DNA from 4 places in the Streptomyces sp. NPDC050806 genome. Region 2 is predicted to be linked to each of the others. Evidence: riboswitches for the same ligand, from Rfam matches in the RefSeq annotation. Region 2 holds a riboswitch; each other region holds the start of a gene.
The links. Region 2 has a riboswitch for cobalamin ahead of ACZ6WH_RS15585 (ABC transporter substrate-binding protein). Riboswitches for the same ligand answer to the same signal wherever they lie in the genome.
Positions count from the first base shown of each region.

Region 1: it holds a riboswitch for cobalamin, as region 2 does, so the genes downstream of both, ACZ6WH_RS08485 (FecCD family ABC transporter permease) here and ACZ6WH_RS15585 (ABC transporter substrate-binding protein) in region 2, are expected to answer to the same signal.
Region 3: it holds a riboswitch for cobalamin, as region 2 does, so the genes downstream of both, ACZ6WH_RS17560 (CoA-acylating methylmalonate-semialdehyde dehydrogenase) here and ACZ6WH_RS15585 (ABC transporter substrate-binding protein) in region 2, are expected to answer to the same signal.
Region 4: it holds a riboswitch for cobalamin, as region 2 does, so the genes downstream of both, ACZ6WH_RS30745 (energy-coupling factor ABC transporter permease) here and ACZ6WH_RS15585 (ABC transporter substrate-binding protein) in region 2, are expected to answer to the same signal.

Region 1 covers NZ_JBVJIF010000002.1:668,703-676,296, reverse strand. The annotation lists gene uriH (uridine-preferring nucleoside hydrolase UriH) at 1-446, shown strand, start outside; gene uriT (uridine transporter UriT) at 443-1,885, shown strand; gene ACZ6WH_RS08495 (ABC transporter substrate-binding protein) at 1,969-2,979, opposite strand; gene ACZ6WH_RS08490 (ABC transporter ATP-binding protein) at 2,976-3,779, opposite strand; gene ACZ6WH_RS08485 (FecCD family ABC transporter permease) at 3,779-4,870, opposite strand; cobalamin riboswitch at 4,979-5,129, opposite strand; partial or broken gene ACZ6WH_RS08480 (nuclear transport factor 2 family protein) at 5,194-5,612, opposite strand; gene ACZ6WH_RS08475 (putative glycoside hydrolase) at 5,728-7,407, opposite strand.
Region 2 covers NZ_JBVJIF010000004.1:626,679-634,272, reverse strand. The annotation lists gene ACZ6WH_RS15595 (ABC transporter ATP-binding protein) at 1-6, opposite strand, end outside; gene ACZ6WH_RS15590 (FecCD family ABC transporter permease) at 3-1,052, opposite strand; gene ACZ6WH_RS15585 (ABC transporter substrate-binding protein) at 1,049-2,089, opposite strand; cobalamin riboswitch at 2,155-2,356, opposite strand; gene ACZ6WH_RS15580 (tetratricopeptide repeat protein) at 2,562-3,641, shown strand; gene ACZ6WH_RS15575 (lipase maturation factor family protein) at 3,544-4,977, opposite strand; gene ACZ6WH_RS15570 (hypothetical protein) at 5,314-5,487, shown strand; gene ACZ6WH_RS15565 (TIGR03086 family metal-binding protein) at 5,574-6,149, opposite strand; gene ACZ6WH_RS15560 (AMP-binding protein) at 6,334-7,594, shown strand, end outside.
Region 3 covers NZ_JBVJIF010000005.1:323,103-330,696, reverse strand. The annotation lists gene ACZ6WH_RS17580 (enoyl-CoA hydratase) at 1-234, opposite strand, end outside; gene mmsB (3-hydroxyisobutyrate dehydrogenase) at 231-1,295, opposite strand; partial or broken gene ACZ6WH_RS17570 (enoyl-CoA hydratase/isomerase family protein) at 1,226-2,260, opposite strand; gene ACZ6WH_RS17565 (acyl-CoA dehydrogenase family protein) at 2,257-3,405, opposite strand; gene ACZ6WH_RS17560 (CoA-acylating methylmalonate-semialdehyde dehydrogenase) at 3,412-4,935, opposite strand; cobalamin riboswitch at 5,164-5,337, opposite strand; gene ACZ6WH_RS17555 (methylmalonyl-CoA mutase family protein) at 5,511-7,319, shown strand; gene scpA (methylmalonyl-CoA mutase) at 7,319-7,594, shown strand, end outside.
Region 4 covers NZ_JBVJIF010000010.1:295,846-303,439, reverse strand. The annotation lists gene ACZ6WH_RS30770 (four-carbon acid sugar kinase family protein) at 1-67, opposite strand, end outside; gene ACZ6WH_RS30765 (aldo/keto reductase) at 298-1,305, shown strand; gene ACZ6WH_RS30760 (HpcH/HpaI aldolase family protein) at 1,339-2,142, shown strand; gene ACZ6WH_RS30755 (phosphoglycerate dehydrogenase) at 2,139-3,113, shown strand; gene ACZ6WH_RS30750 (Nramp family divalent metal transporter) at 3,225-4,646, shown strand; cobalamin riboswitch at 4,685-4,867, shown strand; gene ACZ6WH_RS30745 (energy-coupling factor ABC transporter permease) at 4,898-5,602, shown strand; gene ACZ6WH_RS30740 (energy-coupling factor ABC transporter substrate-binding protein) at 5,599-5,967, shown strand; gene cbiQ (cobalt ECF transporter T component CbiQ) at 5,974-6,723, shown strand; gene ACZ6WH_RS30730 (ATP-binding cassette domain-containing protein) at 6,720-7,571, shown strand.

The sequences.
Region 1 (7,594 bases), on a different contig from region 2:
CGGGCTGGCCGGTCACGATGGTGGGCCTGGACCTCACCCACCAGGCGCTCGCGACGCCCGAGGTCGCCGAGCGGATCACCGCGCTGGGCACCAAGCCCGCCAAGTTCGTCGAGGAGCTGCTGGAGTTCTTCGGCACCACCTACCGCGACCACCAGGGCTTCGAGTCGCCGCCGGTGCACGACCCGTGCGCCGTCGCGTACGTGATCGACCCGGACGTGATGACGGTGCGCCGGGCCCCGGTGGACATCGAGCTGACCGGCACCCTGACCAAGGGCATGACCGTGGCGGACTTCCGCGCCCCCGCGCCTGCCGACTGCAGGACCCAGGTCGCGGTGAAGCTGGACCACGGCCGCTTCTGGGACCTCGTCGTGGACGCGCTGGAGCGGATCGGCGATCCGGAGCTGATCGGCGAGAACCCGCAGCAGCCCGGGGACGTACTGGCATGAACGCGTCCACCACGGCGGCGCCGCCCCCCGGCGGCCTGACGGAGCGGCCCGGCGTCCGGGTCGGCGTCCTGGTCACCGCGCTGCTGGCGGCGTGCTTCGCCTTCCAGCTCAACGCGTCCATGCTCAGCCCCGCGCTGAAGAGCATCGAGGACAGCCTGCACGCCACCTCGGCGGAGATCGGCCTCACCCAGACCGCCTTCTTCACCTCGGCGGCGCTCTTCTCCCTCTTCCTGCCGCGGCTGGGCGACGTCATCGGCCGCCGCAAGGTACTGGCCGGGATGATGGCCCTGATGGTGCTCGGCTGCGTCATCGCGGCGCTCGCGACGAGCGTGCCGATGCTCTTCGTCGGCCGGATCATCCAGGGCGTGAGCGGCCCGACCGTGCCGCTGTGCCTGATCATGCTGCGGGTGGAGGTGACCGAGCCGAAGAAGTACGGCACCCTGCTCGGCGTGATCACCGCGGTCAACGGCGGCATCGCGGGCGTGGACTCGCTCGCCGGCGGCTACCTCGCCGACCACTACGGCTTCGGCGCGGTCTTCTGGGCCATGGCCGTCGTCGCGGCGGTCGCCGCCGCCCTGGTCGCCACCCTGACCCGGGAGTCCACCGCGCCCGTCAAGAGCCGGATGGACTGGCCCGGCGTCGTCCTCCTCGTCATCTCGGTCGGCACGCTGCTGACCGCGTTCAACGAGGCGGGCAAGCTGGCCGCCGCGAACTGGCCGCTGATCGGCGTGCTCGTCGTGATCGCGGCACTCGCCTTCGCGCTGTTCTGGCGTACGGAGAGCCGCAGCGGTCACCCGCTGGTCGCCACCCACCACCTCAAGCAGCGCTCGACCTGGGCCCTGCTGCTGACCACGGTCCTCACCATGACCGGCGTCTTCGCCGTCATGAACGGGCTGATCCCGGCCTTCGCGCAGGACGCCCGGGCGGGCCTGGGCATGTCGGCCGAGGCGTCGGCGTGGTGGACGCTGACCCCGTACGCGCTCGCCGGGCTGGCGATGGGCCCGGTGGCGGGCCGGCTCTCCGCCACCTTCGGGTACGGCCGCATCCTGCGCTTCGGGCTCGTCGGCACGGTGGCGACGATCGTGCTGCTCGTCGTCACCAGCGGCGGCCACTCGCGGGTGCTGCTCCTGGCGCTGTCCGTCATGGTCGGCATCGCCTACGCGGGCGTGGCCAACATCGTGCTCAACGGGCTCGGGATCGTCCTCTCCCCGCGCGAGAACCCGGGCTTCCTGCCGGGTCTGAACGCGGGCGCGTTCAACCTGGGCGCCGGCCTGAGCTTCGCGGTGCTGTACGCGGTCAAGACGGCCGTGGTGCCCTCGGATCCGGCGTCCACGTCGGGCTACACGGCCGCGATGATCGCGGGTGTCGTCATCATCGCGGCGGCGTTCCTGACGTCGTTCCTGATCCCCAAGCCGGTGTCCGCTGAAGCGGACGGGTAGCCGACGGACCGACGGTCGGGGTGCGTGACGGTTGTTCCCTCACGCACCCACCGTCGTGGCTGGTCGCGCAGTTCCCCGCGCCCCTAGGGGCGCAGGTAGGCGCCCAGGCGTTCGATTGCCGACGGGTTGCGGGGGCTTTCCACCAGATCCGCGTAGTCCAGCGTGATGATGCGCTTGTGCTTGATCGCGGAGACGTTCGCCAGCGGCTTGTACTGCAGCAGGAACTCCTTCTTCCGCTCGGCTGTCGTGTCCCCGTAGTCGTTGATGACGATCACGTCGGGGTTCCGCTCGACGACGGTCTCCCAGCCGACCGTCGTCCAGGAGTCCGCGAGGTCGTGGGTGATGCTGCGGCCGCCCGCCTTGTCGATGATCTGCTCCGGTGCCGCGTACCGCCCCGCCGTGAACGGCTTGTCCTGGCCGCTGTCGTACAGGAACACGCTCGGCCGCGCGTCCCCCTTCGGCGCCTTCTTCCGTACGTCCGCCACCCGCTCCTTGAAGTCCGCGATCAGCTTCCGCGCCCGGTCCTGAACGCCGAACAGCTTCCCCAGCTGGGTGAGGTCGGTGTAGAGGGCGTCCAGCGGCGGCATGACACCGCGTGCCGAGCCGTGGCCGTTCCGGCAGGACTCGGTGAGGACGTACGAGTCGATGCCGAGCTTCTTCAGGGACGCCGGGGTGATCCCGTTCTCGCCGAAGCCGTAGCCGTAGCCCGCGAACACCAGGTCGGCGTGGGCGTCGACGGCCATCTCCTTGGTGATCGCCTGCTTCGACAGCCACGTCGTCTTCTTGTACGCGCCCTTCCACGGCACGTGGTCCAGGTCGCCCTTGTCGTCCGGCATCACGTAGCCGGCCATCCGGTCCTCAAGGCCCAGCGCGAACATGATCTCGGTGATGCCCACGTCGTTGGTGACCACCCGCTCGGGCACCCTGTCGAAGGTGACCTTCTTCCCGCAGTTCTCGATGGTCACGGGCCGCTGCCCGGCGGCCTTGCCGTCCCCGGACGGGGACGCCACGCGCGCGCCGCATCCGGTGAGCGCGAGGGCGAGGCAGAGGGCGCCGGCGAGGGCCGCCGCCGGGCGGATACGGGTCACGGTCATGCGGGCTCCTGGTCGGGGAGTTCGGTGGGGTCGATACGGTCGAAGAGCAGCTGGAGGGCGCCGGTCACGGGGTGGGTGACGCGGTGCGCCCGTACGCCGAACACCTCGGCCAGCAGCTCCGGCCGGAGGACGTCGTACGGTGGGCCGGCCGCGACGACGCGGCCGCCGTCGAGCACGTACAGCAGGTCGCAGTGGGACGCGGCGAGGTTCAGGTCGTGCAGTGCGGCGAGCACCGTGAGGCCGCTGCGTCGCACCAGGGACAGCACGTCCAGCTGGTGGGAGATGTCCAGGTGGTTGGTGGGTTCGTCGAGGACCAGGACCCGCGGCTGCTGGGCGAGGGCGCGGGCGATCAGTACGCGCTGCTTCTCGCCGCCGGAGAGCGAGCGGAAGCCGCGCCCGGCGAGGTGGCCCGCGCCGACCCGGTCGAGTGCGGCACCGCACAGCGCGGCGTCATCGGCTGACCGCCCGCCGAACGGGGAACCCCGGTGGTGCGGGAGCCGGCCCATCGCCACCACCTCGGCCGCGGTGAAGTCGAATTCGGCGGCGGACTCCTGGGGCAGCGCGGCCAGCCGGCGCGCGCCTGCCCGCGCGTCCATCGCGTGCAGGTCGTCGCCGTCCAGCCGGACCGTGCCCGCGGCGGGCCGCAACGCCCGGTACACGCACCGCAGCAGTGTGGACTTGCCGCTGCCGTTCGGCCCGACCACCCCGACGACCTGCCCGGCGTCGGCGCGCACGGTGATGTCCTCGACGATGCGGCTGCCCGCGAGCTCGACCGTCACCCCTTCGACGTCGACGCGCATCAGCGGCCACCCCCGAACGCATAGCCGCCGCGCCGCATCAGCAGCAGGAAGCAGGGCACGCCGAGCACGGCGGTGACCACCCCGACCGGGATCTCGGCGGGCGCCAGCAGCAGCCGGGAGACGATGTCCGCCCAGACCAGCAGCACGGCCCCGGCGAGCGGCGCGAGGACCAGCACCCGCCGGTGGTCGGCGCCGACCAGCATCCGTACGACGTGCGGCACCATCAAGCCGACGAACCCGATGGCGCCGGACACGGCGACGACCGCCGCGGTGACGGCGGCGGTGACCACGAACAGCTCGGTGCGCAGCCGGCCCGCACGCACGCCGAGCGCCGCCGCGGTCTCGTCGCCCATGGCGAGTGCGTTCAGCTGCCCGGCGCGGGCGCCGAGGTACAGCGTCCCGGCGAGCACGGTGACGGCGGCGACCGGCACCGAGCCCCAGGTCGCGCCGCCCAGGCTGCCGAGCAGCCACATCATCGCGGACCTGGCCGCCTCGCCCCGCTCGGCCCGGAAGACCATCAGGGTGGTGAGCGCGGAGAAGCCGTACGACAGGGCGGTACCGGACAGGACGAGCCGCAGCGGCGTCAGCCCGTAGGCGGTACGCGCCGCCGCGTAGACGAGCGCCATCGCCGCGAGTGCGGACAGGAACGCGGACACCGACAGCGCCCACACGCCCAGCGCGGCGAACGCGCCCAGCAGGAGTACGGCGTTGGCGCCGACCGCGGCGCCGGAGGAGACGCCGAGCACGAAGGGGTCGGCGAGCGCGTTGCGCACCATGGCCTGCACGGCCACGCCGACCGACGCGAGCCCCGCGCCGACCACGGCCGCGAGCACGGCCCGGGGCAGCCGGATCTCCCAGACGATGGTGTACCCGCCGGTCTCGTCGGCCCCGATCGTCCCGCCGGTCAGCCCGGCCGTCAGAAAGTGCAGCGTCTCGCCCCACGACACCCCGGCCGAGCCGAGTCCGACGCCGCACACGAGGGAGACGAGCAGCAGGACGCCGAGCACGGCGGCCGAGGCGGGGACCGGCGGGCGCCGGAGCGCGGGCGGTCCGGCCGCGGCGGGTGCCGGGGCGGTGGATGTGGCGGGCACGGGCGGGCGTCCTTCGCCTCGGGCCGCGTCCGTACGCACAAGGGGCGGCGCACCCGGCACCGGCCGGTCGTCCGTGCGTCATCCCTCTCGCAGTCCGCGGCGAGCAGTCGGGAGATGTGCCACCCCGCGGGTCATCGGACTCACGCGAACACCACGTACGGATCCCGCCGACGGGTCCGTGCCACGCGCTCGCGCACACCGTTGCGGGTCAGCGCCGGACTCTCACCGGACTTCCCCCACGGGGCACCCCAGCAGCCTAACAGCGCCCCAAACCCCCAGATCACGGGCTCACCGGACACGGACCACAGCCCCGGTCACTCCCCCTACGGCGCGAAAGCCCGCGCCACCGCCATGCTGTCCTCGTACACGTGGTGCCGGGTGATGAGCCCGTTCTCGACGGTGAGGTGAAGGGCGAAGCGGGGTAGGGGCGGTGCGTCGCGCGGGCGGTCCGGCGGATCTCGCCGGTCACGACGGCGTCCGGGCCGTCGACGAGGATGCGCTCGATCTCCGTGCCGACGGCCTCGGGTACGTGGTGCTCGGCGAGTTCCCGGTAGTGCGCGGCGGCGTCGGCGCGGGTGGTGCGGTGGCGGATCCAGGGGGTGGCGGCGCGGCCGTGCTCGTCCTCGGGCCAGTCCAGCTTCCAGTCGGCGTTGTCCGCGTACAGCTCGGCGATGCGCTCGGGGTCCCCCTCGCCGATGCGGCGCAGCAGTTCCGTCACGACGTCGCGGGTGGTCCCGGTCATGGTGTCTCCCCCTCCGGTCGCCGTCCGCGCGGGCACGCGGGCGGGCCGCCCATCCTGGCAGGGTGGGCGGCCCGCTGCGATCTTTTATGGCGTCGGGCGGCGGGGCCGCCGGGGGTTACTTCATCGGCTTCAGTGCGCCGCCGTGGTAGCGCACCGCCGGGTTCCAGAGGAGGAAGGAGTGGATGCCGTCGTCCTCGGCGGCGCGGATCTGGGCGGCCACTTCGGCGTCGCCGTAGGAGACGCCGAGGGAGAAGTCCTGGAGCCAGGGGACGATCTGGGCGTCGGTGTGGCGGGTCTTCTTCACGAAGTCGGCGAGGGACTTCTTGGTGATGGGGTACGGGTGGGAGTTCGGGTCGGAGACGCCGTACTCCCCCTCGGCCCAGTGCGAGGGGTAGACCATCGGCGCGATGTAGTCGCACTGCTTGGCGAACTTGCCGATGTCCTGGGCGATCTCCTTCGGGCGGGTGACCGCGACGCCGAAGACCGAGACGCCGAGGAAGGCGCCGTGTTCGCGGGCGACCGCGCGGGTCCGCGCGACCAGGCCGGCGATGGAGTCCTCCGGCGAGGTCTTGCCGAGGCCGGGGAAGGACATGCTGCTGAGCTTGCCGTCGGGGCGGCGGATGTAGTCGTAGAGGATGTCGTCGAAGCCGAGCTTCGCGGCCTCGGCGGCGAGGTCGAGGTGGTACTGGCGGACGTCCTTGTTCGCGAAGTTGGTGAAGGAGAGGGAACCGTACTTGGAGCCGGCGCCGTACGGGCCGCCGTCGGGGGTGCGGACCACCCGGTCGCGGTGGCCGTCCTTCCAGGAGGCCGAGGCCAGGACCGGGTCGCGGAAGGCGACGATGCGGCCGACGACCGCGCCGCCCGCCGCGTGGATCTCCTTGATGGCCTTCTTCGCGTCGTAGTAGCCCTTGGCCGCGCCTATCTTCTTGGCGAGCGGCACCTTCGAGTCGTAGCTGATCTCGCCCAGTTCATCCTTGATGTCGAGCTGGACGGCGTTGATCCGGTGCTCCTTCAGCAGCTTCAGCACGGGCTTCCGCAGCTGGTCGGAGGCCCAGGCCTGGCCGCTGACGTGCACCGCGCGCAGGGTCGGCCGGCGAACGGTGATCACCGCGTCCTCCCGTGCGGTGTTCCCGGCCTTGTCGGTGGCGACCGCGGTGGCCTTGGCCGGCGGCCGCGGCAGGGTCACGGAGAACGCACCGTCCTTGCCCACGCGCGCCTTCCGGCCCGCGACGGTCACCTCGGCGGCGTCCTGCGCGCGGCCCTTGACCGTGACCGGCCCGCGCAGGCTGCGGCCTTCGGTGTCGGCGACCGCGAGCTTCGGCGGCGTGGTGTCGACCTTCAGCTCGCGGGTGAGTTCGGAGCCGCCGAGCATGGAACCCTCGGTGGCGACCTTCAGTTCGTGCGTGCCGTCCCGCAGGCCGTCCAGACCCACCGTCAGGTGACGCCCAGTCGTCCGCACCGGAACCCGCTTGCCGTCCACGGTGACCTCGGCGCCGTGCAGCCCCTCCCCCTCCGGGGCGGTCACCTCCACCCCGCCCTTGCCGACGGCGGAGGCGTTCACCACCCCGCCGGCGGACGCTCCCGCCAGCCGGAAATCGGCGCCGCTGTGCTGCCCTACGAGGAGCACGCCGCCGACGACCAGGGCCATGGCCAGTACCCCGGCCAGAAGAATGACCAGCGGTCTGCGCGGGGAACGGTTACTGGAGGAATCAGCAGCATCGGTCGAGGAGTCGGACGCACCTGAGGCGTCCGAGGTGTTGAGAAAGAGCTTCTTCCAGTCGAGCCGCACAGGCACGCCCCTTCCAGGAGGTTTCGTGCATCTCCGTCGCCGTCGTCCCGTTCCCCTGCGCCGTCAGGGTCTCGTCCTCCTGTCCCTGCTCACCCTGGCGGCCTCGGCCGTCTCCTGCGCCGAGTCCCGTGGCGGTGCGCCACCGCCGGAACCCTCGGCTCCGAAAACTACCGGTGGTCGGCAGGATTCCCCC
Region 2 (7,594 bases):
GGTCATCGGGTGCTCCGGGTGCGGTACAGGACGAGGACGAAAGCGGGCACGCCGATCAGCGAGGTGACCACGCCCACCGGGACCTCCTGCGGGTCCAGCACCGTGCGGGCGAGCGTGTCGATCCAGATGAGGAACACCGCCCCGGCCAGCGCGGTGACCGGCAGCAGCCTGCCGTGGCCCGGTCCGGTGAGGGCGCGTGCGGCGTGCGGCAGCACCAGGCCGACGAAGCCGATCGCTCCGGCCGAGCTGACCAGCGCGGCGGTCAGCAGCGCGGTGGTGGACAGCAGGATCCACCGGGTGCGGGTCACGGAGACGCCCAGCGCGGCCGCCGCGTCCTGCCCGAACGCGAACGCGTCGAGCGACCTGGCGTGCCCGAGGCAGACCACCAGGGCCACCGCCAGCGCGGCCAGACACAGGCAGACGTCCGTCCAGCCGGCCCCGCCGAGCGAGCCGAGGAGCCAGAACAGCACGCCGCGCGTGGTCTCCGCGTCGGCCGCCGTCAGCACGATGAAGGAGGTGAGCGCGGAGAACAGCTGCATGGCCGCGACACCGGAGAGCACCACCCGGTCCGTGGATCCGCCGAGTACGTGACTGAGCAGCAGGACCAGCGCGAAGGCGCACACGGCGCCCACGAACGCACCGCCGGAGAGCGACAGCGCTCCACCGCCCACGCCGAGTACGACGATCATGACCGCGCCGGTCGAGGCGCCGGACGAGACGCCCAGGACGAAGGGGTCGGCGAGCGGGTTGCGCAGCAGCGACTGCATGACCGCGCCGCACACGGCCAGCCCGGCGCCGCACACCGCCGCGAGCAGGGTGCGGGGGAGCCGCAGGTTCCACACGATCCCGTCCCGGATGGGGGTCAGGTCACCGTGCCCCCGGCCCAGGTGGGCCGCCACCGTGGACCAGACGTCACCGACCCCGATGTCCGCCGGGCCGATGGTGATGGCCACGGCGACGGACGCGCAGAGCGCCGCGAGCCCGGCCGCCCAGGCCAGGGCCTGCCGCAGCCCGCGTATCGCGGCCGGTGCGGCGGGCCGCGCCGGGGTCACTTGTCGAGTCCGTGGCTGCGCAGCGCCGCCGCGACCTTCTCCACGGCCTCGACGGTGCGGATGGTGGGGTTCATCGACTGGCCGCTGAGCAGCACGTACCGCTTGTGCCTGACCGCGTCCATGTTCTTGGTGACCGGGTTCTCCGAGAGGAACTCGATCTTCTTCGCGGCGGTCTCGGCCGTCTCCGACCTGCGGGTGAGGTCGCCGATCACCAGGACGGCGGGGTTGCGGTCCGCGACGGTCTCCCAGTTGATCTGCGGCCACTCCTCGTGGGTGTCGTCGAAGACGTTCTTGGCGCCGAGCGCCCGGGTGACGGCGCCGGGGGCGCCGCAACAGCCCGCCATGTAGGGCGACTCGGAGTTGGCGAACCAGTACAGCATCGTGACGTCATGGGCGTCGATGCCGGCGGTGGCCTTCTTCACCCGTGCCTTCAGGCCGTCGACGAGCCGCTCGCCGCGCTCCTCGACGCCGAAGATCCTGGCCAGGTCGCGGACCTCGCCGTAGACGACGTCCATGGTCACCGGCTTCGTGCGGGACCCGTCGCCGTCGCCGCCGTTGTCCTTGCCGGTGCAGTCGCTGGGGGAGAGGTACGTCGGTACGCCCAGCTCGTCGAACTGCCCTCGCGTGGCCACCCCGCCCTTGCCGAGGGTGGAGGCGAACGAGGCAGCGACGAAGTCGGGCTCGGTGGCCAGCACCTCCTCGAAGGACGGGCCGTTGTCGGCCAGCCGCTCGACCGTGGAATCGGCCCTCTCCAGGCCCTTGAGCACCGGGTCGGTCCAGGTGGCGGTGCCCACCATGCGGTCGGCCAGACCGAGGGAGAGCATGATCTCCGTCGTTCCCTGGTTGAGGGAGACGGCGCGCTTCGGGGGGCCGTCGACGCGCACCTTCCGCCCGCAGTTGTCGAGGGAGACGGACCGGCCGGCGCTCCCGCCCTTGGCGGAGCCCTCCGTCGGCGAGGCGCCACCGCCGCATCCGGCGAGCAGCGCGGTGGCCACCAGGAAAACGGCGGCACGACGGACGGGGTGCGGGAGCGGCACGGGAGTTCCTTCGGCGTCGAGGGCTCTTGCGCGAAGCCCGGTCTGCGGTGTTCCCCCGGCACGGCCGGCGCCGGAGGCCGCCAGCAGGTCTTCGGACTCGGGCTCATCCGGACGGAACGCCTTCCCGGACCGCGTACGCCGTCCAGTGGCAGATGTCCCGCCCGTCACCCTCACCGCTGCGCGTCAGTTCCGGATTCGCACCGGATTCCCTGACCCGTACAGGTGCACATGCACATGCAAGGTACGACTGGCTCCGGCAAGCTACCACAGGCCCATGTGGCCACCGCGGCGACGGCTGCCCCCCCTGTGACTCCTCCCCCTAGGGGACGCCCCGTACATCTCCAGAGTGATCGGCAGCGCGGCCGTACATCCCGAGAGCGACCGGGATAACCGCAGGTGGGGGGACGTCCGGCGGCTTCCTCGGCACATAGCGTCGGTGCCTGACCGACGCAAGTGACCAGGAGGACTCGGGATGTACGGGAAGGCATTCGCTCCGGAGTATCAAGGGGAGCTGGGGGCGGAGTTGAGTGTCAACTCCTCGTACGAGGACGTGCTCGTCGCCGCGCGGCGCGCACGGGACGCGGCCGGGGGGCCGGGGGACGCCGCACGGGCCGCGCTCGCCGAGGCGGAGGCCGGACGGCGGCTCGGGAGGGTGGCCGAGGCCGAGGCCGCGTGGCGGGCCAGCTACCGGAGCGCGCGGACGGCGGGGGAGCCCGGCAGCATGGCGTGGGCGCTGTGGAGCGGCGGCACGCTCGCCCGCCAGTGCGGGCGGCTCGCGCTCGCGCGCCGGCTGCTCGCGGCGGCCGTCGCGTTCGCCGAACCGAGCGGCGACCGCCTCGCGCACGGCTACGCGCTCGCCGGGCTCGCCGAGACCGGCCGCATACAGGGGGACTACGAGGCCGTCGCGGAGCTGCACGAAGAGCTGCTGGCACAGGCCAGGGCGCACGGTGAGGCGCGGCACATGGTGTGGGCGATGTCGGGGATCGCGCAGATGCACCGCAACACCGGCGGATACGCGGAGGCCCTGGCGCTGTTCGAGGAGTCGGCGCAGGTCGCCGAGCGGGCCGAGGACTGGCGGGGGCTCGCCTGGTCGCTGCGGGGCGTGGCCGACGTACGGTCCGTGCTGGGGGAGACCGAGGAGGCGCTGCGGCTGCTCGGCCGGGGCGAGGCCCTCTGCCGGGAGCTGGACCTCGCGGGGGCGCTGGCCTACAACCGCAAGATGCGCGGCAACGTGCTGTACCGGGCCGGGCGGTACGAGGAGGCCGCCGTGGTCTACAGCGGCGCGCTGGCGGAGTTCCGGTCGATGTCCGAACCGCGGGGCACGGCGCTCGCGCGGCTGGGGCTGGTGAAGTCCCGGGCGCACCTGGGGTGGCCGTACGACGAGGTGGCCGCCGAGCTGGACGACGTCGAGCGCGAGGTCACCCGGATCGGGCTGCGGCACGCCCGGGACATGGTCAGGTCCTTCCGCGCAGAGCTGTCGGCGGAAAGAACTGCCGTACCGGCTCCCGGTGCCACCACGCCCCGGTCTCCCGCAGTTCCCGCCAGGTTGTGAAGCGGTAGCGGTAGAACTGGGCGCGTACGTGGCGGGGCGGCGCGTCCGGGAAGGGGTTCCGGCGCAGCAGCCGCACGGTGTCCGGGTCGTTTTCCAGCAGTCGCTCCAGGAAGGGGCCGAACCAGCGGCTCGCGTAGCCCGGCGACAGCGCCGCGAACCACATCAGCCAGTCCAGCCGCAGGTGGTACGGGGCGAACGGGCGCGGCATCCGGCGCACGTCCCCCGGCTTGCCCTTGAAGTCGTACTCCCGCCACTCGGTGGCATCGGTGATCACCTCGTCCGCCGTGCCCTCGACGACCACCTCGTGCCGGACGCGGGTGACGGAACCGAAGGCGCCGTACGAGTTGACCAGGTGCAGCGGCTCGTACGAGGTGTTCATTCGCTGCTGCCGGGAGACCAGATTGTGGGCCGGGCGGTAGCTGAGCACGAGGACGGCCGCGGTCACGGCGAGGACCACGACCTCGTACCAGAGCGGGGGCGGGGCGAGGCCGGCGGGCGGGCCCGCGAGACCGCCGAGGCCGAGCGCCGAGGCGTCCACGACCGGGACGGCGATCACGATCGTCAGCCAGTTCAGCCAGGCGAAGTTGCCCGAGAGCACCAGCCACAGCTGGGTGACGATCACCGCCAGCGCCGCCCAGGTGGCCACCGGCTGCGGGGTGAAGAGGAGCACGGGGGCGAGCAGCTGGGCCACGTGGTTCGCGGCCGTCTCCACGCGGTGCACCGGTTTCGGCAGGTGGTGGAAGAACCAGCTCAGCGGGCCCGGCATCGGCTGCGTCTCGTGGTGATAATCCAGGCAGGTCAGGTCCCGCCAGCAGGGGTCGCCGCGCATCTTGATCAGCCCGGCGCCGAACTCCAGCCGGAACAGCAGCCAGCGCAGCAGCCACAGCACCAGGACGGGCGGCGCGGTGCGCGCGTTGCCCAGGAAGACCGCCAGCGCGCCGGTCTCCAGGAGCATGGTCTCCCAGCCGAAGCCGTACCAGGTCTGGCCCACGTTGACGATCGAGAGGTACATCGCCCAGAGCGCGGCCCACCACACCATCGACGCCCACAGCGGCACGGCGTCCGCCGCGCCCGCCAGGACGGCCGCCGACAGCAGCGCGCCCGCCCAGGCCCAGCCCGCGAAGAACCGGTCCGAGAAGCGCCAGTGGAAGACCGAGGGGGCCTTGCGGAACGGCACCCGGCGCACGAATTCCGGCACCGGCGTCATCCCGCGCTCCCCGATCAGCGCCCTGAACTGCAACGCGGCCGAGACGAACGCGATCACGTACAGCGCGGCCAGGGCCCGCTGGAAGACCAGCCGGCCCAGCCAGTACTCCGGTGCCGGGAACCACTCCACATGCCTATCCGTAGCATCGGCGCGTGCCCACTGCCCACCGTGCGGCGCCCGTGTTGCCGACGATCCCGGGACTCCGCGACATGGCTGCCGCCCCCGCCGACGTGGCCGAAACGGGCCGCACGGGGGCGGTTTCTCCGTCCTGTAACCCTATCGACGGTAATTGCCGCGCAGTCGGGCACTCATGTCGTTAGGCTGAGCGGTGACGGACGTCCTGTCTGGGAGATGCCGACATCCTCGGCCCGTCGCGGGATGCGCCACGAACCATGGCCGAACTCCCGGTTGTGACAAACGGCGCCACCGCGTCAGTACCTCATCCCGTTGGCTAAGGAGTGCGTGGTGGCACCGGAACAGACGATCAGCAAGCAGCCCCGACCGAAGCAGGGCGAGCGCCAGGGGCGCATCAGGGAGGTCCGCAACCTGGAGGTCTGGAGCCGCTGCGCCCCGGTCCACCTGGCCGGCTGCGAGGACGAGTCCGCGACCGAGCAGCACATCTTCCGCGGCATCGACTGACGCACCGGGCCGGCCGGGTCACCGGCCGGCTGACCAGCACACCGTTCCGGGCGCCGGCCGCGCCGGAACGCCGCTGCGGCCGCTGCCTACGGACGGCGGCCCAGCAGGCAGAGCAGCCGGGTGAGGTCATCGGCCCCCGGCGGCGGCTCGATCGCCGGCGCGAACAGCCCCGAGCCGCTCAGCTCCTTCGCGTAGGGCTCGACCTCGCGCAGCGCCTGGCCCACCAGCTCGCCCGGCAGTTCCTCGGACGCGCCGATCGCCCGTGACAGATCCCAGGCGTGCACCACCGCGTCCATCGTCATCTGGCTGCAGTACGGGGCGGCGCCGCTCGTGCCGTACGAGAGGTGCACCTCCCGGTCCAGGGCGCCGGGCTCGGTGAACGCCGCGACCGCCGCGACCGCGGCCCGGTCCCAGGTCGCCACCGGATTCTCCCCGAGCACGTCGCCGTCGAACTCGTCGCCGACCTCCTCCATGGTGGCCCCGTCCCGCACCAGCCGCGGCACCCACAGCTGCTCGGCGGTGAGGTGGTTCACCAGGTCGCGCACCGTCCAGTCCGCGCACGGCGTCGGGGCGTCCCACTGGTCGTCGCGCACGGTGTGGACGCGGTCCCCGAAGAGGTCGATGGCCTCGCCGTGGCGGCGGAGAATGTCGTTGGACTCCATGACTCCTCAGCATAGGAGCGGGGGTCCGTAACGGCGCCGCTCCGACGCGCCCCCGTGAGCCCTCCCGTACGCGCCCGCGACACTGACGCATCGTCAGTGGTGCGGCTGTTCTGCCGTGAGCACTCTGGTCAATCCCCGGTGCGGCCGGTTTGATGTGCGCGAGCCGTACATCATTGGAGGCTGCATGGATCTCCCGTCCGCACCCGCCGCCATCCGCTCCGCCGGCCACGAACGCCCCTACCCCGCCTTCCAGAACCGCGCCGCCCGTATCGCGACCGGGCTACGGGCCCTCGGGATCGCGCCGGGTGACCGGATCGCGGTGGTAATGCGCAACGAACCGGCCTATCTGGAAGTCACCACGGGGGCCGCCCAGGCGGGCATCTCCGCGGTGCCCGTCAACTGGCACTTCCGCCATGACGACCTGGCGCACGTCCTCGCCGACAGCGGCAGCCGCGCCGTCTTCGTCCACTCCGACATGCTGCCCGCCGTCACCGCCCACCTCCCGGCCGGCGTGCACGTCATCGAGGCGCCCGTCCCGGCGGGTGTCGCCGCTGCCTGCGGCTTCGACGCGCCCCCGGTCAGCGGCGCGCATCCGGTCCTGGACGACTGGCTGGCCGGGCACGAACCACTGGCCGATCCGGTGCCCGACCGCCCCTCCACCGTGATCTACAGCTCCGGCACCACGGGCCGTCCCAAGGGCGTACTGCGCGAGCCCGTGGCGGCCGCGGCGCTGCCCGAGGCGGTGGCGAGCTTCCTCTCCTACTTCGCCGTGCGGCCCGGCGGCCGCACCATGATCCCGGCGCCGCTGTACCACGCCTCGCCCAGCCAGCACGCCGTCCTCGCGGTCGCCTGCGGCCTGGACATCACCCTCATGCCACGCTTCGACGCCGAGGAGTTCCTGCGCCTGATCGAGGCGCACCGCGTCGAGCAGGTGCAGGTCGTCCCGACCATGCTGGTGCGCCTGCTGCGGCTGCCGAAAGAGGTCCGCGAGCGGTACGACCTCTCCTCCCTCACCTCGGTCGTGCACGCCGCCGCGCCCTGTCCGCCGCACGTCAAGCACGCGATGATCGACTGGCTCGGGCCGATCCTCCGCGAGTACTACGGAGGCAGCGAGACCGGCGCCGTGACCTGGTGCGACAGCGAACAGTGGCTGGCCCACCCCGGCACGGTCGGGCACGCGGAGGGCACCTGCGGGGTGGCCGTGCTCGGGCCCGACGGCCGGGTGCTGCCGCCCGGCGAGACCGGCGAGATCTACCTCAGACCGGCCGACACCTGGCCGCGCTTCACCTACCTCGGCGACCCCGCCAAGCGCACCGCCATGGAGTCCGCCGCCCTCCCCGGGTACGTCACCATCGGCGACATCGGCCACCTCGACGAGGACGGCTACCTCTACCTCAGCGACCGCCTCAACGACATGGTCATCTCCGGCGGGGTCAACATCTACC
Region 3 (7,594 bases), on a different contig from region 2:
GGGCCGCATCTCCTTGATGTCGGCGCCGGCCGCGAACGCCTTCTCGGAGCCGGTGATCACCACGCAGCCGCAGTCCGGGTCGCGGTCGAGGGCCTCGGTGGCGGCCACGACCTCGTTCATGACCTGGAGGTTCAGTGCGTTGAGTGCCTTCGGCCGGTTGAGGGTGAGCAGGGCGGTACGGCCCTTGCGTTCGACGCGGATCGCCTCGTGCTCCGCGGGCGGGTGCGTGGTCACGGCTGCCCTCCGTCGTGTTCCCTTATCGTGCGGACGATGCCGGAGAAGTCCTCCGTGTTTCCGGCGCGCTCCGCGTAGGACGCGTACAACTCCGCCGCGCGCAAACCCAGTTCGGCGTTGACGCCGCCCGCTCGTACCGCGTTGGCGGCCAGGCCCAGGTCCTTGGCCATCAGGGCGGCGGCGAAGCCGGGCCGGTAGTCCCGGTTGGCCGGGCTCGTCGGTACGGGGCCGGGGACCGGGCAGTTGACGCTGAGCGCCCAGCACTGGCCGGATGCCGTCGACGCCACGTCGTACAGGGCCTGGTGGGAGAGGCCGAGGCGCTCGCCCAGGACGAATGCCTCACTCACGGCGATCATGGAGACGCCGAGAATCATGTTGTTGCAGATCTTGGCGGCCTGGCCGGCGCCCGCGCCACCGCAGTGGACGGCCTTCTTGCCCATGGCCTCCAGCAGCGGACGCGCCTCGGCGAATTCCTCTCCTCCCCCACCGGCCATGAAGGTCAGCGTGGCGGCCTCGGCGCCGACCACCCCGCCGGACACCGGGGCGTCCAGGGCCCGCATGCCGGATGCGGCAGCCCGCTGGTGGGCCGCGCGGGCGTCGGCGACATCGATGGTCGAGCAGTCGACGAAGAGGGTGCCGGGTCGGGCGGCGGTGAGGGTGTCGTCGTAGAGGCCGAGGACGTGACGGCCGGCGGGCAGCATCGTGAGAACCACGTCCGCCGCCGCTACCGCCCCGGCCGCGGACGCCGCCGGTACCACTCCTGCCGCCGCTGCGCTGTCCAGTGCGGCGGCGTCCAGGTCGTGCCCGAGCACCCGGTGGCCGGAATTCACGAGACCGGCCGCCATGGGGCCACCCATGTGGCCGAGTCCGATGAACGCGACGGTCCTGCCCACCGGGCCACCTCCGGCACGGTCCGCCGGTGCACGTCCGGTCGGGTTCACCAGATCACCTCCGTCGTGGTGCCGTCTCCCGCGGCGAGTCCGAGTTCGCGCGCGCCGAGTGTGACGAAGAAGCGCTCGACGTCGGCGTCGGTGACCTCGGCGAGAGTGGCCGGTGACCAGCGCGGATTCCGGTCCTTGTCGATGACCTGGGCACGGATGCCCTCCACCAGGTCGGGGGTGGCCAAGGCCGCGCAGGAGACCCGGTACTCCTGGTCGAGGACCCGCTCCAGCGGGCCGAGCCGACGGGCCCTGCGCAGTGCCGCGAGAGTGACCTTCAGCGCGGTGGGCGACCTGCCGATCAGGGTTTCGGCGGCTTCCTTCGCGGCCGGGTCGCCGTGGTCGAGCAGCCGTCCGACGATCTCCTCGACCGTGTCGGCGGCGTAGCAGGTGTCGATCCACTCCTGCCGCTCGGGCAGGTCCCCCTGCGGCGGGGTCTGTACGTGGCGGCCCAGCGCCTCCCGTACGGGCAGTCGGGACAGGTCGTCGACGAACCGTCCGAGGGCGGCGGACGGTACGTAGTGGTCGGCGAGTCCGCACAGCAGGGCGTCCCCGGCGCCGACCTGCGTGCCCGTCAGGGCGAGGTGGGTGCCCAGTTCGCCGGGGGCCAGGGCGAGCAGGTAGGTGCCGCCGACGTCCGGTACGAAGCCGATGCCGGTCTCGGGCATCGCGATCCGGGACCGTTCGGTGACGAGGCGGACGCTGCCGTGTGCGGAGATGCCGACGCCGCCGCCCATGACGATGCCGTCCATGACGGCGACGTACGGCTTGGGGTAGCGGGCGATGCGGGCGTTGAGGCGGTACTCGTCGCGCCAGAACGCGGCGGAGGCGCTGCCGTCGCCGTGGCGTGCGTCGTCGTGGATCGCACGGATGTCGCCGCCCGCGCACAGGCCCCGCTCCCCCGCGCCGGTGACCACCACCGTCTCGACGGCCGGGTCGTCCTCCCAGGCGGTGAGTGCCCGGTCGATGCGGCGGACCATGGTGTGGGTCAGGGCGTTGAGGGCCTTGGGACGGTTGAGGGTGAGGTGGGCGGCCCGTCCGGCGGTGTGCAGCAGGACGGGTGCTTCGGTGCCGGTCGCGTCGGTCATCCGAACGCCTCCGTCAGGCCGCGGGCCACAATGACGCGCATGATCTCGTTGGTTCCTTCCAGGATCCGGTGGACCCGCAGGTCTCGGACGATCTTCTCAATGCCGTACTCGCTGAGGTATCCGTAACCGCCGTGCAGCTGCAGCGCCCGGTCCGCAACGGAGTAGCCGGTGTCGGTGGCGAACCTCTTCGCCATCGCGCACAGGTACGGGGCCTGTGGGTCACCGCGGTCGAGCGCCTGGGCGGCCTGCTGGACGAGGGCGCGCGCCGCGGTGAGTTCGGTCGCCATGTCGGCGAGGCGGAAGCGCAGCGCCTGAGCGTCGAGGAGCCGCTGCCCGAATGCCTCGCGGTCGGCGAGGTGGGCGAGGGCCGCGTTGAGGGCGCTGCGGGCGCCGCCGAGGGAGCAGGCGGCGATGCCGAGGCGCCCGCCGTTGAGGCCGTTCATGGCGATGCGGAAGCCCTGGCCCTCGCCGCCCAGGAGGCGGTCGGCGGGCAGCCGGACGGCGTCCAGCACGACCTGCCGGGTGGGCTGGGCGTTCCAGCCCATCTTCCGCTCGTTCGGGCCGAAGGAGACGCCGGGGTCGTCCTTGTCGACGACGAACGCGGACACCCCGTCGGCGCCGTCGCCACCGGTGCGGGCCATCACCACGTACAGCTGGGCGGCTCCCGCACCCGAGATGAACTGCTTGACCCCGCTGAGCAGCCAGTGTTCTCCGTCCCGCACGGCCCGGGTGGTGAGGGCCGCGGCGTCCGATCCGGCGCCCGGTTCGGTCAGGCAGTAGCCGGCCAGGTCGTCCATGGCGCACAGCCGGGGAAGCCATCGCTCGCGCTGTGCGGCGTCACCGTAGTGGTCGATCATCCAGGCGACCATGTTGTGGATGGACAGGTAGCCGGCGACGGACGGGCAGCCGGAGGCGAGGGCTTCGAAGACGAGGACGCCGTCGGCACGGCCGAGGCCGGAGCCGCCGGACTGCTCGCGGACGTGGACACCGCCGAGGCCGAGTCCGGCGGCCTTGCGGAGGACGTCGACGGGGAAGTGCTTGTCGCGGTCCCATTCGAGGGCGTGCGGGGCGAGGTGGTCCTGGGTGAAGTCGAGGGTGGTCTCGACGAGGGCCTGTTGGTCCTCGGTGAGCAGAGTGCTGGTCATTGCGGGTCAGCCCATCGTCGGGATCGTGAAGCTGGCGCCTTCGCGGAGGCCGGCGGGCCAGCGCGAGGTGACCGTCTTGGTACGGGTGTAGAAGCGGATGGCGTCGGGGCCGTGCTGGTTGAGGTCGCCGAAGCCGGACCGCTTCCAGCCGCCGAAGGTGTGGTACGCGACGGGCACCGGGATGGGGACGTTGACGCCGACCATGCCGGTGTCGACGCGCCTGGCGAAGTCGCGGGCGGTGTCGCCGTCGCGGGTGAAGACGGCCACGCCGTTGCCGTACTCGTGCTCGCTGGGCAGGCGCAGGGCCTCTTCGTAGTCGGCGGCGCGTACGACGGTCAGGACGGGACCAAAGATCTCCTCCTGGTGGATGCGCATCGCGGGGGTGACCCGGTCGAACAGGGAGGCCCCGGCGAAGAAGCCGTTCTCGTGTCCGGGCAGGGTGAAGTCCCTTCCGTCGACGACCAGTTCGGCGCCTTCCTCGACACCGAGGTCGACGTACGAACGGACCCGGTCGACGGCGTCCCTGCCGACGAGCGGTCCGAAGTCGGAGTCGGGGTCGTCGCTGCGGCCGATGCGGAGCCCGGCGATGCGTTCCCTCAGGCGGGCGACCAACGCGTCGGCGGTCTCCTCCCCCACGGGGACGGCCACGGAGATGGCCATGCAGCGCTCACCGGCGGAGCCGTATCCGGCGCCGATCAGCGCGTCCACGGCCTGGTCGAGGTCGGCGTCCGGCATCACGACCATGTGGTTCTTGGCGCCGCCGAAGCACTGGGCGCGCTTGCCGTGGGCGGCGGCGGTGGCATAGACGTGCGCGGCGACGGGTGTGGAGCCGACGAAGCCGAGGGCGGCGACGCGGGGGTCTTCGAGGAGGGTGTCGACGGCTTCCCGGCCGCCGTTGACGACGTTGAGCACGCCGGGTGGCAGGCCGGCCTCCAGGAAGAGTTCGGCGAGGCGCAGCGGGACGGACGGATCCCGCTCGGAAGGCTTGAGGATGAAGGCGTTGCCGCAGGCCAGGGCCGGTGCGGCCTTCCAGAGCGGAATCATCGCCGGGAAGTTGAACGGGGTGATGCCGGCGACCACCCCGAGGGGTGCGCGCAGCGAGTGGACGTCGATGCCGGTGCCGGCGTTGTCGGTGAACTCGCCCTTCATCAGGTGGGGAATGCCTGCCGCGAACTCCACCACCTCCAGTCCCCGTTGAATGTCACCGTGGGCGTCGGCGACCGTCTTGCCGTGTTCGGAGGACAGCAGCCGGGCCAGCGCGTCCTTCTCCTGCTCGACGAGCTGGAGGAACCGCATGAGGACGCGGGCGCGGCGCTGGGGGTTCCAGCCGCCCCACTCCCGCTGTGCCCGCGCGGCATCGGTGATCGCCGCTTCGGTCTCGGCCCTGCTCGCGAGGGGCACGCGGGCCTGGACCTCGCCGGTGTTGGGGTCGTGCACGTCGCCGTAGGACCCCGAGGTTCCCGGGATGTGCTTGCCGCCGACGTAGTGGGTCAGCTCGCGCACGGAGGCGCGGTCGGTTGCGCGGATCATGGGTGCCTGCTCTCGTCAGGTGATCCGGGATGGCGCGCGGTGCCGTCGCACGCGGACGCGGTGGCGTACGCGGGCGGGGCTGCGCGAGATCGCGTATGGCGGAGGGGCCGTCAGGCCGTGGCGGCCGTGTGCGGTGGGGCTCCTCGGTGAATCACGGTGGGCCGGGTGGGACCGCCGGGATCGTGAACGCGCACCGATGCCATGCGTGTCAGCTCCATCCTCGTGGACAACACGGAACATCCCGCGGCCGGTATCCTGACTCCCGGATCAGCGCGCGCCGCCCGCCTTCCCGACGTCTCTCTCGTCAGTGGCGTGCTGCTCGACGGCGTACTCCCCGGTCACAGTGGCGGGACCGCGCCGGAATCGCACCGGCTTCCCTGCACCGCGGGCCTTGGCGGCGACTATATAGTTGGACGTCCTGGTAATTCCACCCCCGCCGGCCCGTCCGCCGCTTCTCGACGAGGGCCCGGTCCCCTACCCCGGCAGGGCGGCGGTTCATGCCACCCGGCGGAAGAGAACAAGGTCACAGCCCTGCCCTCTGCCGCTCCATTGTTAACGTGGCCTAACATCCGAGCATGACGGTCCTGCCTGACGACGGGCTTTCCCTGGCGGCCGAGTTCCCTGACGCGACACATGAGCAGTGGCAGCACCTGGTAGCGGGTGTGCTGCGCAAGTCGGGCAAGGAAGTCTCTGGCGCCGAGGCGGAGTACGCCCTGTCCACCGCGCTGGAGGACGGGCTTCGCACCCGCCCCCTCTACACCGCGCGCGACCACGCGCCCGACCCCGGCCTGCCCGGCTTCGCACCCTTCGTACGCGGCGGCCGGGCCGAGGGCAACACGGCCGGCGGCTGGGACGTACGCCAGCGCCACACGGCCGCGGAGGGCGAAGCCGTCCTGACCGACCTGGAGAACGGCGTCACCTCCCTGTGGCTGACCGTCGGCGGGTCCGGCATTCCCGTTGCCTCGTTGGGCCGCGTCCTCGACGGCGTGTACCTCGACCTGGCGCCCGTCGTCCTGGACGCGGGCGACGAGGTCGCACCGGCCGCGCGGGAGCTGCTGCGGCTGTACGAGAACCGTGGCGTCGCCGCCGACGCCGCGCGGGGCAACCTGGGCGGTGACCCGCTGGGCCACGAGGCCCGCACCGGACGCTCGTACGACATCGCCCCGGTGACCGAACTGGCCCGATCGTGTGCCGCGCGGTACCCCGGGCTACGGGCGCTGACCGTCGACGCCCTGCCGTACCACGAGGCAGGCGGATCGGCGGCGCAGGAACTGGGCTGCTCCCTGGCGACGGGCGTCGCGTACCTGCGCGAGCTGACCGACGCCGGGCTGAGCACGGAAGAGGCCTGCGCGCAGCTGGAGTTCCGGTACGCCGCGACCGCCGACCAGTTCCTGACCGTCGCCAAGCTGCGCGCGGCGCGCCGGCTGTGGGCCCGGGTGGCCGAGGCCTGCGGGGCGCCGCAGGCGGGCGCGCAGCTCCAGCACGTGGTGACCTCGCCGGTGATGATGACGCGTCGCGACCCGTGGGTGAACATGCTGCGCGCCACGGTCGCCACCCTCGCCGCCGGAGTGGCGGGCGCCGACGCCGTGACCGTACTGCCCTTCGACCACGCGCTCGGGCTGCCGGACGCGTTCGCGCGCCGTATCGCCCGCAACACCTCCACCATCCTCATCGAGGAGTCGCACCTCGCCAGGGTGATCGACCCGGCGGGCGGCTCCTGGTACGTGGAACGGCTCACGGACGAACTCGCGCACGCGGCCTGGGACTTCTTCCAGGAGATCGAGCGGTCCGGCGGGCAGGCGGCGGCGCTGCGCTCCGGCATGGTCGGCGAACGGCTGGCCGAGACCTGGTCGCAGCGCTCCGCCAAGCTCGCCGCGCGACGCGAACCCCTCACCGGAGTCAGCGAGTTCCCGCACCTGGCGGAGAAGCCGGTCGTCCGCGAACCCGCGCCCGAGCCGCCCGCCGGGGGCCTGCCCCGGGTACGGCGGGACGAGGCGTACGAGGCGCTGCGGGCACGCTCCGACGCCCACCTCGCCGCCACCGGCACGCGGCCCCGCGTCTTCCTCGCCGCGCTCGGCCCGGCCGCCGCCCACACCGCCCGGCTGACCTTCGCCGCCAACCTCTTCCAGGCGGGCGGCATCGAGCCCGTCACCGAAGGCACCTTCGAGGAGAGCGGAGCCCGGGAAGTGTGCCTGTGCTCCAGCGACACGCTCTACGAGGAGCAGGCCGAAGCCACCGCACGGACGCTCCGGGAAGCGGGCGCGCACCACGTGTTCCTCGCGGGCCGCCCCGGCACGTACGCGGGTGTCGACACCTACGTGTCCGCCGGCGGCGACGCCGTTGCCGTGCTCTCCGCCACGCTCGACCGCATGGGAGTGTCCTGATGTCCATCCCCGACTTCTCCGCGATCGAGCTGGGGACACCCGCCACCGGGAGCGCGGCCACCGACGAGTGGCGCGCGGCCTTCAAGAAGGCCGCCGACGGCGACGACCGGCTCTGGGAAACGCCGGAAGGCATCCCGGTGAAGCCGCTCTACACCGGGCAGGACCTGGAGGGCCTGGACTTCCTGGCCACCTTCCCGGGCACCGCCCCGTACCTGCGCGGCCCGTACCCGACGATGTACGTCAACCAGCCCTGGACCATCCGCCAGTACGCGGGC
Region 4 (7,594 bases), on a different contig from region 2:
CCTCCGCGGCGCCGGACAGGTCGTCGGCGAGCGCGACGACCGGTGGTACGCCCTTCGAAGGGCTCACGACAACCTCCTCCAGGACCGGGCCCGACGCGGGGCCCCGTACGCGGCGCGCGACGGTCGATGACCGCGGCGCCGATGCGCTCGATGATGGCACAGCTTGCGCGATTCGCGCGAGACTATTGCGCATAACGCGCAGCCATGCGAGCGTTCCTCCACGCGACAACGGCCGTCGCCCCTCAGCCGCCGGACGGGCGGCACCTCGCGCGGCCCCCGTACCGGAAGGAACCGCTCGTGAGCACCGGCAACGGCACCCGTACCGGCCCGCAGGGGGCCGGACTTCCGCCCCTCCCCTTCCCGCTGTCCCGCCTGGTCCTGGGCACGATGACGTTCGGCGACACCGTCGACCGCGCGGGCGCCGCCGCGATGCTCGACGTGGCCCTCGACGCGGGCATCAGCTGCGTCGACACCGCGAACGGGTACGCGGGCGGCGAGAGCGAGCGGATCCTCGCCGGGCTGCTGCCCGGCCGCCGCGACCGGATCGTCCTCGCCACCAAGGCCGGCATCCCCCACCCCGACCAAGGGGAGCACGCCCCGCTCTCCCCCGCCGGCCTGCGCGCGGCGCTGGAGGGCAGCCTCAAGCGGCTCGGCACCGACCACGTGGACCTCTTCTACCTGCACCAGCCGGACCGCCGTACGCCACTGGCCGACACCCTCACGACCGTCGCCGGGTTCGCCGCCGAGGGAAAGATCCGCGCGCTCGGCGTCTCCAACTACGCCGCCTGGCAGATCGCCGAACTGACCCGGACCGCCGACGAAACGGGCGCGCCGCGCCCCGTCGTCGCGCAGCAGCTGCACAACCTCCTCGCCCGCCGTATCGAGGAGGAGTACACCGAGTACGCCGCCGTGAGCGGCCTGCGCACCATGGTCTACAACCCGCTCGGCGGTGGGCTCCTCACCGGACGGCACCACTTCGGCGCGGACCCGGCCACCGGCCGCTTCGGCGACTCCAGGCTCGCCGCGATGTACCGGCAGCGCTACTGGAACGAGGACCTCTTCGCCGCGGTCGCGCGGCTCACCGCGATCGCCGAGGGCGCCGGCCTCCCGCTCACCGAACTGGCCCTGCGCTGGCTGCTGGACCGCCCGTCCACCGACGCGCTGCTGCTCGGCGGCTCCCGGGTCGGCCACCTGCGCGCCAACCTCGCCGCCGCCCAGGCAGGTCCGCTCCCCGCCGACGTCACCGAAGCCTGCGACGCCGTGGGCGCCGGCCTGCGCGGCCCCATGCCCGCCTACAACCGCTGAGCCGCGAACCCTTACCTCCGGAGGGACACCCGTATGACCACCGCAGCCGAATTCACCACCGCCCTGCGCACCAGGCAGCGCCTCATCGGCTACTGGTCGCTGCTCGACTCGCCGGTCGCCGCCGAGCGCCTGGCGCGGATCGGCTACGACTACCTCGCGTTCGACGCCCAGCACGGCCTCTTCGGCTACCAGGGGCTGCTGAACAACCTGATCGCCACCGACACCCGCGGCTCCACCGCCGTCGGCATCGTCCGGGTCGAGGCCAACGACATGACGTACATCGGCCGTGCCCTGGACGCCGGGGCCGCCGCCGTCATCGTGCCGCTCGTCGACACCGCGCAGGACGCCGCCGACGCGGTCGCCGCCGCGCGCTATCCGTCCCCTGCCTCCGGCGGGGAGACCCCACTGCACGGCCGCCGCTCCTACGGACCCATGCGCGCCCAGCTGCGGATCGGCCCGGACCCGGCCGACACCCACGAGCAGACCGCCGTCCTCGCGATGATCGAGACCGCCGACGGGCTCGCCAACGTCGAGGAGATCTGCGCGACCCCCGGCCTCGACGGCATCTACGTCGGCCCCTCCGACCTGCGCCTGGCCATCGGCGGGAAGACCTCGGCCGACCCGGACGTGGCCGAGGATTTCGAGGCGGCCCTCGCCCGGATCCGCAAGGCGGCCGAGGCCGCCGGGATCGCCGCCGGCATCCACAACGCCGACGGCGCGAGCGCCGCCCGCCGCCTCGACGAGGGCTACACCTTCGCCACCGTCAGCGCCGACGTGGTCCACCTCCAGCAGATCGCCGCCGCGCACCTCGACGCGGCCCGGGGCACCCGGTCGTGACCGCGGCGGACGCGTGCGGGCCGGGCCGCACCACGCTCATCACCACGCCGACCTTCGCGCGGCACGCGGCCGAGCCGTGGCAACTGCTCGCCGACGGCGGGGCCGGCCCGCTCCGCCCGTACGAGGACACCGCGCTGCCCCCGCACGAGCTGCCTCGCCGGCTCGCCGGCGCCGACGCCGTCATCGCGGGCATGGACCGGATCACCGCCGAGGTGATGGACGCCGCGCCGCGGCTGAAGGTCATCGCCAAGCACGGCGTGGGCACCGACACCATCGACCTCGACGCGGCGCGCGCACGCGGCATCCCCGTGGTGTGCGCGCCCGGCTCCAACTCCCGCGCCGTCGCCGAGTACACCTTCGGGCTCATCCTCGACGCCACCCGCCGGATCTCCGCCTCGCACACCGCGGTCGTGGCGGGCGGCTGGCCCAAGCACTTCGGTCCCGAGCTGCACGGCAGGACCCTCGGCGTCGTCGGCTTCGGCCGGATCGGCCGGCTGGTCGCGGGCTACGCACGGGCCTTCGGGATGCGCGTCCTCGCCCACGACCCGTACGTGCCCGGCGACGCCGTGACCGCCGAGGGCGCCGAACCGGCCGCGCTCGTAGCCCTGTTGGGCCGAGCCGACATCGTCACACTGCACCTGCCGCCCGCCGGAGAACCGCTGCTGACCGCCGCCCGGCTGGCCGCCATGAAGCCCGGCGCCGTGCTGGTCAACGCGGCCCGGGGCGACCTCGTCGACGACACCGCGCTCGCCGCGGCGCTGCACTCCGGGCAGCTGGCCGCCGCCGCGCTCGACGCGTTCGCCGTCGAACCGCTGCCGGACGGCCACCCGCTGCGCACCGCACCGCGCGTGACCCTCACCTCCCACATGGCCGCCTGCACTCCGGAGGCCAACCGCGCCATGGGCCTGACGGTCGCCGAGGACGTCCTCCGCGTCCTCGCCGGGCAGGCCCCGCTCCACCCCGCGGGCTGAGGCGGCCCCGTACGCGCTCCGCGTGCACCGGCTCGCGCGCAGCCCCCCCACCGCACCGCTGTTTCCCTTCCGCTCCGGCGACGGCGCCGGATCCAGCAAAGGAACACCGCCATGCCGACCACCGAGACCGCCCCGCCAGTGGCGCCCGCGCAGGCCGATCCGTACGCCCTGCGCGCCGAGGACGCCCGGCCGGCGCCCGCCTCCTTCCGGGACCGGCTGCGCCACCTCGGCCCCGGCTTCGTGCTGTCCGCCGCCGTGGTCGGCTCCGGGGAGCTGATCACCACCACCGCGCTCGGCGCCAAGGCCGGGTTCGCGCTGCTGTGGCTGGTGATCGTGTCGACCGGCGTCAAGGTCTGGGTGCAGATGGAGCTGGCCCGCTGGACCATCCTCAACGGCCGTACGGCGCTGGAGGGTTACCGCGAGGTCGGGCCCCGCATCGGCCGGCTGGGGTGGATCAACTGGCTCTGGATCGGTATGGACTTCGCCAAGATGTTCCAACGCGGGGGCATCATCGGCGGCACCGCCGCGGCGTGTTCCGTGCTCTGGCCGGTGATCGGCGGGCCGCTGAGCGCCGGTTCGCTCGCGCTCTGGGCCGTGACCGTCACCCTGGCCGCCGTCCTCCTGCTCCAGACGGGCAAGTACAGCCTGGTGGAACGCGCCTGCGTGGCCTCCGTCATCGTCTTCACACTGATCACCGTCAGTCTCGCGGTGGGCCTGCCCGGGACCGGGTTCGGCTACGGCGCCGGCGAACTCGGCAGCGGTTTCGGCTTCGACATCCCGGCGGGCACGGTCGGCATCGCCCTCGCCGTCTTCGGCATCACCGGCGTCGGCGCCGACGAGATGACGACGTACACGTACTGGTGCCTGGAGAAGGGCTACGCGCGCTGGGCAGGCCCCGACGACGGCAGCGAGGAGCGGGCCCGGCGGGCCGCGGGCTGGATCAAGGTGATGCGGCTGGACGCGCTGGCCGGGCTGGCGGTGTGCGTGGTGTGCACCCTGTCCTTCTACGTGATCGGCGCGGCCGTGCTGCACCCGCAGGGTCTGGTGCCCGAGGGCAACGCGATGATCACCACGCTCTCGCGGATCTACACCGACACCATGGGCCCCTGGGCCGAGTATCTGTTCCTCGTGGGCGCCGTCGCGGTGCTCTTCTCCACCCTCATCGGCTCCACCGCCTCCGTGCCCCGGCTGTGGACCAACACCCTCGGGATGCTCGGCGTCATCGACTGGAGCGACGTACGCAGCCGCACCCGCACCATCCGCGTCCTCACCTGGACCCTGCCGCTGATATGGACCTGCTTCTTCCTGTGGGTGCAGTCCCCGGTCCTGATGGTCCAGATCGGCGGCATCGGCGGCGGGATCTTCCTGCTCGCCGTGGTGGTCGCGGTCTGGCGGCTCCGCCACACCGGCGTACCACGGCGTTTCCGTACAAGTCCGTGGATGACCGTCGCGCTGGTCGTCAGCAGCGTCGCCATCCTGTGCGTCGGCGTCTACGGAGTCCTGGAGACGGTGGGCGTGGTCACGGCCGGGTGAGCGGCACGGCCGTGCTTGCCAGCACCGACGGCCTGGCACTACTGTCGCCACGCCTTGGTAACGGGAAATCCGGTGTGATGCCGGTGCGGCCCTCGCCACTGTGATCGGGAAGTCCGGCTCCGGCCCTCGCGGGCAGCCACTGGGTCCTTGTGACCCGGGAAGGCGGAGCACGGGCGGTGGTACCCGTCAGCCAGGAGACCGGCCTCGGCACGTCAACCATCCACGAGGTGCTGGAGAGGGTCTGCTGAGCCATGCACATTGCCGAGGGTTTTCTGCCACCGGCGCACGCGGTCGCCTGGGGCGTCGCGTCGGCGCCGTTCGTCGTCCACGGAGTCCGGTCACTCACCCGTGAGGTCAGGGAGCACCCCGAGAGCACCCTGCTCCTCGGCGCTTCGGGCGCCTTCACGTTCGTCCTGTCCGCGCTGAAACTGCCTTCGGTGACCGGAAGTTGTTCGCATCCCACCGGTACCGGCCTCGGCGCCATCCTGTTCCGCCCGCCGATCATGGCGGTGCTCGGCACCATCACGCTGCTCTTCCAGGCGCTGCTGCTGGCGCACGGCGGCCTGACCACGCTCGGCGCCAACGCCTTCTCGATGGCGATCGTCGGGCCGTGGGCGGGGTACGGCGTCTACCGGCTGCTGCGCCGGTACGGCGTGCCGCTGATGGTCACCGTGTTCTTCGGCGCGTTCGTCGCCGACCTCTCCACCTACTGCGTCACCAGCGTGCAGCTGGCGCTGGCCTTCCCCGACCCGGGCAGCGGCTTCCTGGGCGCGCTGGGCAAGTTCGGCTCCATCTTCGCCGTCACGCAGATCCCGCTCGCCATCAGCGAGGGGCTCCTGACCGTCCTGGTGATGCGGCTCCTGGTGCAGTCCAGCAAGGGCGAACTGACCCGGCTGGGCGTGCTCCTGAGCGGCGAGCGGAAGCAGTCCGACGCGACCGCGGAGGCGGCCCGGTGAAGCGCCACACGAAGATCAACGCACTGCTGCTGCTCGCGGTGGTCGCACTCGCCGTCCTGCCGCTGGCCCTCGGCCTCGGCGACCACAAGAAGGAACCGTTCACCGGCTCCGACGCCGAGGCGGAGACCGCGATCACCAAGATCGAGCCGGACTACGAGCCGTGGTTCTCGCCGCTCTACGAACCGCCGTCCGGGGAGATCGAGTCGGCGCTGTTCGCCCTCCAGGCCGCCCTCGGCGCCGGCGTGCTCGCGTACTACTTCGGGCTGCGCCGCGGCCGCCGGCAGGGCGAGGAGCGGGCGCGGGCACGTCAGGACGACGGGCCCGCGCCGGACGGTGCCGGGACATCGGCCGCCGAAGGGGCCTGAGCCCCCGTGCTGCCGATCGACGCGGCGGCGCACAGCAGTCGCTGGCGCCGCCGCCACCCCGTGGACAAGGCCGTGCTCGGACTGGGGCTCACCGTCCTGGCGATCTCCCTGCCGCCCTGGCCGGGCGCCGCGCTCGTCCTGCTGACCGCGCTCGCGGTACTGCTCGGCCCGGCGGGCGTGCCCGGACGCCGGCTGTGGCGCGCGTACCGGGTGCCGCTGGGCTTCTGCGTCACCGGCGCGCTGCCCCTGCTCGTACAGGTCGGCGGCGCGGACGGCTTCGTGTCGCCGGCCGAGGGCGGTGCGGTCCGGGCCGCCGAGCTGCTGCTGCGTACCTCGGCCGCCTCCCTCGGCGTGCTGCTGTTCGCCTTCACCACCCCGATGTCCGACCTGCTGCCGCGGCTGGTGCGGGCCGGGGTGCCGGCGCCCGTCGTGGACGTCGCGCTGGTCACGTACCGCATGAGCTTCCTGCTGCTCGACTCCGTGCGGCGGATCCGCGAGGCGCAGGCCGCGCGGCTGGGGCACACCACGCGGGCGGCCGCCTGGCGTTCGCTCGGCGGGCTCGCCGCCACCGCCTTCGTGCGGGCCTTCGACCGGGCGGCGCGGCTCCAGACCGGGCTCGCCGGACGCGGGTACGACGGCACGCTGCGCGTCCTGGTGCCCGAGGCACGGATCTCCGCGCGCTTCACGGCGGCGAGCGCGGCGCTGCTGGTCGCGCTGGCCGTCCTCACCCTCGTTCTGGAAAGGCCGCTGTCATGAGCGACTCCCCCGCCCTGCTCACGCTGCGGGGCGCCTCCTTCGCGTACGAGGACGGGCCCGCCGTCCTGCGCGACCTCGACTTCGATGTGCCCGAGGGGCGCGCGCTCGCCCTGCTGGGGCGCAACGGCAGCGGCAAGACGACGCTGATGCGGCTGCTCAGCGGCGGACTCGCGCCGCGCACCGGGCGGCTGGCGGTCGCCGGTGAGCCGGTGCGGTACGACCGCAAGGGGCTGACCCGGCTGCGGACCACCGTGCAGCTGGTGGTGCAGGACCCGGACGACCAGCTGTTCGCCGCCTCGGTCGCCCAGGACGTGTCCTTCGGTCCGCTGAACCTCGGCCTGCCCGACACGGACGTGCGGGCCCGCGTCGAGGAGGCGCTGGCCGCGCTGGACATCGCCGCGCTCGCCGACCGCCCCACCCACCTCCTGTCGTACGGGCAGCGCAAGCGGACCGCGATCGCCGGGGCGGTCGCCATGCGGCCGAGGGTGCTGATCCTCGACGAGCCGACCGCCGGGCTCGACCCGGACGGCCAGGAACGGCTGCTCGCCACCCTCGACGGGCTCCGCGCGGGCGGCACCACGGTGGTGATGGCGACCCACGACGTGGACCTGGCGCTGCGCTGGTCCGACGACGCCGCGCTGCTCACCCCGCAGGGCGTGCACACCGGCCCGACCGCCGCGACGCTGGCGCGCACGGACCTCCTCCACGACGCCGGGCTGCGGCTGCCGTGGGGCGTCGCGGTGACCGGCCTGCTCCGCGCGCACGGGCTGCTGCCGGACACGGCGCCGGGCCCCCGCACCCCGGAGGAGCTGGCTGCGGGTACCCCCGCGGTGCCCGCCGATGGCTGACCAGCGCCGGGCGCTGCCGGTCA